2 linked regions of the Hydrogenovibrio crunogenus genome follow. The protein of the gene in region 1 binds, or shares a complex with, the protein of each later gene. Links are inferred from orthologs where the notes say so. Each region holds a gene or a part of one and is shown on either strand. Other genes may lie near its edges.

What was found. Proteins that work in one complex are often made in the same cells at the same time.
Region 2: the proteins of tsaB (region 1) and tsaD are in contact, whole or in part, in a solved structure (PDB 4WQ4), measured with the Escherichia coli proteins. The link is inferred for Hydrogenovibrio crunogenus from one-to-one orthologs.

The regions. Positions count from the first base shown.
Region 1 is NZ_CP032096.1:1,396,290-1,401,579, reverse strand. Bases 995-3,994 are described here. They hold tsaB (tRNA (adenosine(37)-N6)-threonylcarbamoyltransferase complex dimerization subunit type 1 TsaB), read left to right. Parts: upstream 995-2,158; coding sequence 2,159-2,830; downstream 2,831-3,994. Other genes in these bases: GHNINEIG_RS06690 (hypothetical protein), read right to left, coding at 3,894-3,994; GHNINEIG_RS06695 (hypothetical protein), read left to right, coding at 3,068-3,880; GHNINEIG_RS06705 (ATP-dependent DNA helicase), read left to right, coding at 995-2,162. Outside these bases: ykgO (type B 50S ribosomal protein L36), read right to left, coding at 1-26; more of GHNINEIG_RS06705, read left to right, coding at 252-994; more of GHNINEIG_RS06690, read right to left, coding at 3,995-4,184; 30S ribosomal protein S12 methylthiotransferase accessory factor YcaO, read left to right, coding at 4,493-5,290. UniProt on the Escherichia coli protein: Required for the formation of a threonylcarbamoyl group on adenosine at position 37 (t(6)A37) in tRNAs that read codons beginning with adenine.
Region 2 is NZ_CP032096.1:2,009,558-2,013,622, forward strand. The notes cover bases 1-2,921. They hold tsaD (tRNA (adenosine(37)-N6)-threonylcarbamoyltransferase complex transferase subunit TsaD), read left to right. Parts: upstream 1-883; coding sequence 884-1,960; downstream 1,961-2,921. Other genes in these bases: GHNINEIG_RS09555 (GatB/YqeY domain-containing protein), read right to left, coding at 9-461; rpsU (30S ribosomal protein S21), read right to left, coding at 487-702; GHNINEIG_RS09570 (Wzz/FepE/Etk N-terminal domain-containing protein), read right to left, coding at 2,006-2,921. In the rest of the region: more of GHNINEIG_RS09570, read right to left, coding at 2,922-3,322; GHNINEIG_RS09575 (hypothetical protein), read left to right, coding at 3,757-3,921; glycerol-3-phosphate 1-O-acyltransferase PlsY, read right to left, coding at 3,957-4,065.

The DNA.
Region 1 (5,290 bases):
GATTTTAATGATGATAAAATTTTCATATTAGATATCCAATATTATTTTTGGTTGATATTGATCAACGAGTTCAAATTTGAAAGCGTGGATTCTACTGATTTTTTGATGGTTTGTCTAGTTTTTTTGTTAGAATGCCAACTCTTTTATAAAAGAGTCTGGTGCCGTTGATTATATCGATTAATAGGGCTTAGAGAAATTTTTTCTATTCAGTTTAAAAACAGCTTTGCTTGGGTTGGGAAAACAGTAGTTTCATGTCATTAAAAAAACAAATTCAGTCAATCCTTGGAAAAGACGGGCAACTCTCTCAAAATACACCAGACTATGAAGTGCGCCACGCCCAAGTCGAGATGGCAGAAACCGTTGCTGATGTGATTGAAGAAAGCCAAACACTCCTTGCAGAAGCCGGTACTGGAACTGGGAAAACCTTTGCTTATCTCATTCCTGCATTACTGTCAGGCAAAAAAGTCATCGTATCAACCGCCACAAAGACATTGCAAGATCAATTATTAAGTAAAGACATTCCTCTTTTGATGGATATTTGTAATGCAAAAGGCACGGCCAAGATTTTAAAAGGGCGTGAAAATTATATTTGTCCTCAACGTTTAGAAATTGCCGAAACGGCAGAGCAAAATACCAAAGAAGTCTGGCGAAAGTTGTCACTGATTCATGATTGGCAGGAAAAAACACTGGTTGGTGATAAATCGGAACTCACGTCATTGGATGAAAATGATCCGCTATGGAGTCGAGTTTGCGCGCGCATGGAGTTTTGTCAGGCAAATGAATGTACAGGTGATAATGGCTGTTTTTACCCTGGCGTAAAACAACAAGCCACAGATGCAGAAATCTTAATCGTGAATCACCATTTATTCTGTGCTGACTTAGCATTAAGAGAGCAGGGGTTCGGTGAAATTTTGCCAGAAGCCGATATTTATATTTTTGATGAGGCGCATCAACTTCCAGATATAGCAGCCCAGTTTTTAGGGTTTAGTGTGAGTCGATTTCAGTTAGACGAATTGGTCAGAGATGTTCGGTTGGCTTATAAAAAAGAATCGCCAGAAAGCATTGAGCTATCGGATCAAGCAAAAGCAGTGGAAGACAAAGTCCGCATTTTTAATGAAGCATTAGGCAAATGGGAAAAGCGTTGGACTTGGGAGAGTTTTTCTGAGGCCAAAACCGGTCATAAAACACTTGAGCACTTGCGGAACCAACTGTCGTTATTGGCTGACGTGATTAAACCTCTTACTGATCGAGGCAAGTTGTTGTCGGCTTTGTACAAAAGAACGCAGGAATTTGAAAAACAAATTGAGACCTGGTTAAAGGCTTCCTCAGAAAATCAAATACGCTGGATAGAATCTTCACAAGCAAGATTTAAACTCAATCTTACGCCATTAAGTGTTGCTGCACCATTTAGCCGACAGCGTGATGCATTGGGCGGGGCCTGGGTTTTTACTTCAGCCACGCTCAGTGTGAATCAAAGTTTTGATTATTTTGCTCATCGCCTGGGCTTAGAATCTGCGCGCACCCATCAATGGGAGAGTCCTTTTGATTATGATCAACAAGCAGTCATTTATCATCCAATCGGTCTGCCGGATCCAAAACACCCTGATTACATTAAGATCTGTTTAAGAGCGGCTTGGCCGTTATTGCTTACCAGTCAAGGAAGAGCATTTTTATTGTTTACCAGTCATAAGGCATTACAAGAAGCGAAAGTCATTCTTTCTCAGCACTGGGAAGGAACTTTGATGGTTCAGGGAGATGGCCCGAAAACGACGTTGCTTGCGCGATTTAAAGAAACAGATAATGCGATCTTATTAGGTACCAGCAGTTTCTGGGAAGGAGTGGATGTGAAAGGAGATGCATTAAAACTGGTTTTAATCGATCGAATCCCATTTATTCCACCAGATGATCCAGTCGTACAAGCAAGAGAATCTTTTTTGAAACAAAAGGGATTGAGTGGTTTCTTTAATTTTCAAATTCCCGAGGCAACGATTGCCCTTAAGCAAGGAGTTGGTCGATTGATAAGAGATTCATCCGACAAAGGGGTGTTGATGTTGTGTGACCCACGGTTGACTCAAAAATCGTATGGTAAGATTATTACTAATAGCTTTCCGAGTTTTAAATGGGTTTATGATGTGAACGAAGCAAAAGAGAAATTATTATGAATGTACTAGCAGTTGAGTCGTCGACGAAAGCGTGCTCGGTTTGCTTGAAGCTGGGTGATAAAGTCTATGTTGAATTTGAAATGGCACCACAGCGTCATGCTAACTTAATGCTTCCGATGGTTGAAAAGGTGTTAAATCAATCTGGTGTCACGCCTGACCACATTCATGCCTTGGCTTTCAGTGAAGGACCTGGTGCCTTTACGGGAATTCGAATTGCAGCAGGGGTGACACAGGGGCTTGCGTTAGGATGGGAAAAGCCAGTGCTTTCTGTTTCAACTTTGGAAGCACTGGCCTGGCAGGCTTATAAGGAGACGCACCAGACGGAGTGGCTTGCCTGCCTAGATGCACGAATGAAAGAAATTTACGTGCAATCCTGTCATATAGAAGCGGGGCAGTTAATGTCAACACAGGCACAACTGCTTTCTCAAGAACAGTTACTTGAAACTTTAAAAAACAGTGCTATAAAAAATGGTGTGGGAGATATCGATACGGAATATCCCGACGTGGTAAGTGTGTTTGAAACCTGGCAAAGTGCTTATCCTTCAGCAGAAGCAATTGCTGATATTACTCAGCAGCGTTTAGGTCAAGCAAAAATGCTTGACGAAGAGATTCCTTTGCCTGTTTACCTGCGAAACGATGTTGCTGATAAACCGGCGGCCATGAAATAATTTAAATTGCCTGTTTTTTAAGCAATAGAGGTGATGTGTAAGACTTTATTCAGTTTTTTGTTTTTGTTGAAATGTTGCACACATAATTATCCACAACTTCTGTGTATAGATTGCAGGAGCACTTTAGAGGATAATGGCATTGTTTGATTTTAGTTAAATAGACCGTGATACGGGCTTTGGAGCGTTGTTTTGAAAAGATTGATTAAACTGTTTTTTATAACGGTGTGCTTTAGTGCAATGTCAACTGCTTGGGCAGTTAATAACATGATGTCTCACCAATTTAAAGTAGGGGATACCGTTCTAGTCGGTTTTCCTGCAACGAATATTAAAGATGACGCCTATATCATCGGTGTTGTTCAAAAAATTACGCCGAAAGGCAATTATCAGATTACCGTCAGAGATTTTGTTGAAGGGCATGATTATGGGTTGTCTTGTGTTCCGATTGCAGTTGATTCAGCGGGAAATGAAACGGGTCAATCTGGCTGGGAAATGTGGGATAACACTAAGCAGTTGACCTCTAATGGCTTGCAATATATCGTGCCTGCCGATAAGGTGGTCAAGTTAGCCAAAGGTCAAATGAACTTTATCGATCGTTATAATGTTTACATCACTTACTCCCGTTGGAAATCGAATGTGCCGGTCATGTCAATTGATCGTTTAGAAAGTGCTGAGGCAGAAGCCAGATATGCAAACATTTCTGGAATGATTCCCGCTTTTGAGATTGCCAAACTGGATCGTGCCAGCTATTTTGATTCAAGTAATGGCCGTCCTTACTGGCCTTATGAAAGCGTGCCGCATTTAATCAAATTGATGGATCATGTGATTGCTTTACTGGATAGTCGACCTGAGCTTAATGAGCTTTGGAGAGCGAAAAAAAGAGATTGGGCAAAAATTAATCAAAGTATGGAAACGTACTTTCTAATTGATGCCATTGATAAAGCGGTTGATGATGCTTATTTTCTATTAAATGAAGAGGGGATTGAAAAAGCTGATTCAAAGGCACTTAAGCGCTTAAAAGAACAGCTTAAGTACCTAGGCAAAATACAGTAAATATTTTTGTTGGTTACTTAGAAAATTGATAATAGGTTTTGTTTAAGTAATCAACCACTTCTTCACGTTCCTCATCAAACCAACCAACATTTAAATTCTGGTCGCAGTAAGCGACCGCTTTCTGAAGATCCTTATAATTGTTCGGCGCCATTTTTTTCAGGTTGGGTTTGTTGTATCCAAGCGTGCTGTGGCACTTCATGCAGTTTGCTTCATCATGTAATACCTTACCAGGATGTACTTCTGCTAAAACGGTCAAGGGAGAGCATAAAATTGTGGTTAATACGGTTTTGTGAACGAGCTTCATTGGGGTTTCCTCCATCATATAACTATGAATTAAATCGGACTTACAATTAATGAATACTACTAATAATCTATTTCATTTTACTGCTTTAAGAAATAAATCTATATAAATGTTTTTATAGGAATTTAGAATGATTTTATATCTCATATTTTTCGTGTGACTTTAAGGTTTTTGAATCGTTTTTGAAGTGAAAAAATAGCCAGGTCTGGGTGTTATTCTTAAAAAAATCACTCAAAGATGGGATTAAACAACCGAATGATATAAAGTCAGATAAAATACGCGGTTAATATCACATATTCAAAGGACGGAACATGGTAGAACAAACGTTTATTAAAGGTAAGGATGCGTGCTTAGAGGATTCCATTAATAAAATGCAAACCTTACTAGGCAAGGCAGGGTTTGATATTGAAGAGGCTTCTTGGTTAAACCCAGTTCCGAATGTTTATTCTGTTCATATTCGAGACAAAAATTGTCCAGCTTTGTTTACCAATGGTAAAGGTGCCAGTCGAAAAGCCACTTTGGCTAGTGCTTTAGGTGAGTTTTTCGAACGTTTAGAAACAAATTACTTCTTTTCCGATTTTTATTTGGAGGAAACTCTGGTAAATGAGCAGGGTGAGTTTTCATGGGATGAAAAGGGGTTGTACTTCCCAAATGAAAAATCATTCGAGCTGTCAGAATTTCGCCAGTGCTTAAGTCCTGATTTATGGGAAATTTATGATCCTGAAGAAGAGATGGTTGCAGAAGATTTATTGAGTTTAAATGATGCTTCATCAAAAATTCGTTGTTTGCCTTTAACGAATGCTTCTACTCTTGATACCGTCTATTTTCCGATGAACTTGTTCAGTAACTTGTATGCCAGTAATGGTTTGAGTGCAGGTAATACACCTGAAGAAGCGCTTGTCCAAGGGTTGTCAGAGGTTTTTGAGCGCTGGGTGAAGCGGCAGATTTTGACAGAAAATTTATGTTTGCCTGAAGTGCCAGAAGCGGTGGTGCAGCGTTATCCCACGGTTGTTAAAGCAAGAAAAGCGTTGCAAGAACAAGGAATCGACGTCTCCATTCGAGACAGCTCTTTAGGGGGGCAATTTCCTGTAATGAATGTCACTTTGTTT
Region 2 (4,065 bases), 610 kb from region 1 along the record:
TCTTTGTATTAGCTTAATTTTGCCTTAATCAGTTTACTGACTTCTGCCATATCGGCACGACCTTGCATCTTTGGCTTTAACAGCCCCATGACTTTCCCCATATCCTGCATGGAGGATGCTGAAACGTCTGAAATCGCTTCATCCACTAATTGCGAAACCTCTGCTTCTGTTAGTGGTTGTGGCAAGAAGTCTTGAATAATCTTCATTTCTAAAGCTTCTTGCTCAGCCAGCTCTGGTCGGCCTGCTTCTTCGTATTGCTGCAAAGAATCGCGACGTTGCTTCAACATTTTATCTAAAATTGGCAACACTTCCGCGTCATCTTCAAGCGTGGTCTGATTATCAATTTCCACTTGCTTGATTGCAGCCTGCATTGAACGAATTACCGCTAGGCGCTCTTTCTCTTTTGCCTTCATGGCAATCTTCATTTCTGAAGTCAGACGGGCTTTTAATTCACTTGACATTGATTGACCTTTTATCCAGTCAAACTTAGTACATACGAGTCGTACGACGGTTTTCACGCGACAAACGTTTTGCTAAACGCTTAACGGCTGCCGCTTTCATACGCTTTCTAGCCCAAGTTGGCTTTTCATAGAACTCACGCTTACGTGACTCTGTTAACACACCTGCTTTTTCGCAAGCACGCTTGAAACGACGTAGTGCAACGTCAAATGGTTCTGTATCTCTTACTTTTACGCTTGGCATAATATACTCTTTCTTTAAAATTCGTTTTATGACTTTCAATAGGGAAAATCGGGAAAACGCGAATTATAAAATTAAGTGCCTTGTTTTGCAAACAAAACTTCAGACATTTCTTGAGTTTTTGTTAAAATCGTTAACCTTTCTTAAGTACTCGACACTCAATAGGCTCTAGTAAAACGATTTTATGCAGACAACTCATTCGAATCCGTCATCTCCTTCCTTAACGCTTGGCATTGAAACGTCTTGTGATGAAACTGGAATAGCATTATACCATTCTGAAAAAGGATTAATTGCACACACGCTTTACAGCCAGATAAAACTTCATGCGGAGTATGGCGGTGTGGTGCCGGAACTGGCTTCTCGTGATCACATTCGAAAGATCACCCCGTTGATTCAGGAAACGTTGAAAAAGGGTCAGGTCAGCGCGAAAGACATTACCGGCATTGCCTATACGGCGGGACCGGGGCTAATGGGTGCCCTGCTTTCAGGTGCATCGGTGGCTCGCAGCCTGGCGTTTGCCTGGCAAATTCCAGCCATTGCCATTCATCATATGGAAGGCCATTTACTGGCGCCGATGTTGGAAGAAACCCAGCCGGAATTTCCATTTGTCTGTCTGTTGGTGTCTGGCGGTCACACAATGATTATTCGAGTGGACGGCATTGGGCGTTATAAATTACTCGGCGACACCTTAGATGATGCCGCAGGTGAAGCGTTTGATAAAACCGCTAAAATGCTTGGTTTGGGCTACCCGGGCGGACCTGAAGTGTCCAAACTGGCGTTGCAAGGCCAAACCGATCGTTATAAATTTCCACGTCCGATGGTGGATCGCCCTGGCTTGGACATGAGTTTCAGTGGTTTGAAAACTTTTACCCTCAACACATGGCTAAAAGCAAAAGAGAGCGGTGATGATTCTGAACAAACCAAAGCCGACATTTGCCGTGCGTTTGAAGTGGCGGTGGCCGATACGTTGAGCATTAAATGCAAGCGTGCTTTAGAACAGGAAGGGTTGAACCGTTTGGTGGTGTCCGGCGGCGTCAGTGCGAATCGTGAAATTCGAGCGAAGCTGGATGCGTTAATGGCGAAACGAAAAGGCAGCGCTTTTTACCCAAGGCTTGAATTCTGTACCGACAACGGTGCGATGATTGCCTATGCCGGGTCAAAACGATTAGACGCCGGGCAATCTTCTGATTTAAATTTTGCCTGCCAACCTCGCTGGGATTTGGAATCACTGGAGCCGATAGACCCCATTGAAGTGGCTTAACGCCTTCCAACTCTTACAAACAAAAAACGACCAGGCCTGGTCGTTTTAACCTTTAGCTTCCTCAAAACGTCTCTTTTCTTGATGATTTAATGCCGCAGAGCGAATAAGTGCAACAAACACCGCCAATAACAACCCTAAAACGATAGCAACTGCGATAATCAATTTTCCTTTGGGTTTCACAGGGGCTTCCGGTGTGCTTGGCGACTTAAGTACAAGAAAGGTATCAAATGTAATGGCTTTCAATGCTTTAAGATCATGTAATATCTTTTCTTTTTCAATCTTCAGCATTCTTAAACGCTCTGAATAAGGCAAGTTACTTTGACGATTTTTAAGCTGATCAACACGCGGATTTTGCTTCAAAAGCAATAAATCTGCTTTTAAAGCTGAAATTTGCGGAATAAAGGCGGCTAAATTCTGGCGGCGTTTCAAGCTGTTTATTTCTGCCGATAAGATTTTCGTTCCCATCCAATATCCTTTCATACCAGATTGCGTATTCACATCAACAATCATATTGGACGTATTTTTTGCTTGCATTGTTTTGCCATATTGCCCTGGTTCAATAGGCTCTGTAATACCTAACTTTTGGGCAATCCGCAAGTTTTCATTTAACCGCTGTAATTGATCATCCAAATTTTCTTTTGAATTATCAATCAGCGCTTTGATTTTTTGTTCTATTTGTTCACGCTTTAAAGCATCAGCTTCTTGTATGCGTTCAATTTCTGATTCGATTTCTAAATTAATTTTTTGATTTTCCAGCTGATAGTGAAAACGATTTATTCCTAACACTTCATTTAAATGTGAGGTTAAATCTTGTTTAAGGGCATTAACCGCTTGACGGTTCGCAATTTCTAAAACAAGTGCCAATGCTTTTTGACTGGCTTGTACAGAAGGCAACGACATCGAAAGTTTGGTCTTTTGAAGAACGGATAGCTGCACTTTTTTATTTTGCTCTGGCCATGCCACCTTCAACTTGCCATCATTCAGAAACACTCGCAACTCTGATGCAGAATCAAAATCATATCCTGCATTGGCTAGGAGTTGATTCAACGTTTTTGAGTTAGATAAAACTTGAAATGTATTCTGATTTTGCAAATTCTTTAAGAACTCAACATAAACTGATTCACGATCAATATCTTGGGTGTTCGACAAGCTCTTTAACGATGCGATTTGACTACTATTAGGCAGTGCCACTTCCGCTTCGGATTGATATATTTTTTGTGCGGTAAGTACATAAATCACCGCCAGCAGCAATACAGTCAACACAATTCCGACAATCAACTTTCTTTGCCGAACTAAAGCACGCCACAATTCAAACAAATCAATTTCATCATCTACATGGGCACGATCGGGCGTCGTATTCATTGGCTTCTCCTAACCCATAAGTAGTCAATATTCCATCTTTTTCTGACCTGATATAACACCCCCAGCAGAATCATAAATAAAAACAGACCTGCGTAACTTACATCCCATTGCCAAATTAAATACAACACAAAAATGTGAAATAGGCTCATTGCAATGAACCCTAATTTAGAAGGCAACATTAAAATGGCAGGATAAAAAAACGTCATCACCATACCAAAAGAGCAGACTTTGAGGGAAGGACACTTCAAAAACCAATTCAAAACTTTTTTCCTTAAAAACACGTATTTATAAACAGTCGCTAATTCTACTTTGTTCCTGATTTAGGTACAAGCATTTTGTCTCGATAATAGGAACAAATGAAAACCATTTATTCCCCAGAATCTAAAATATTGTGCCTTTGGTTAAGAAAACAAAGAGAACTAAAAGGACTCACAATGAGAGAAGCGGCCCATTTACTTGGAAAGCCGCATTCTTTTATTGGAAAAATAGAAGTCGGTCAACGACGTTTAGATGTGATTGAATTTATTTGGTATTGTCGCTCCCTTGGGTTCGACCCCATTGAAGGGATACGACAACTCTACACAGAAAAGCACACTTAAAATTTAAATGCGTAAAAAGTTGTTACTGGTTCAGCTTATGACTTTTTAATCAAATCTTCTTCTCCTTTTAGCAATCGCTCGATATTGCTTCGATGACGCCAGAACAAAATAAGGGTCATGATGGCCGTCACCGACACCCAAGCC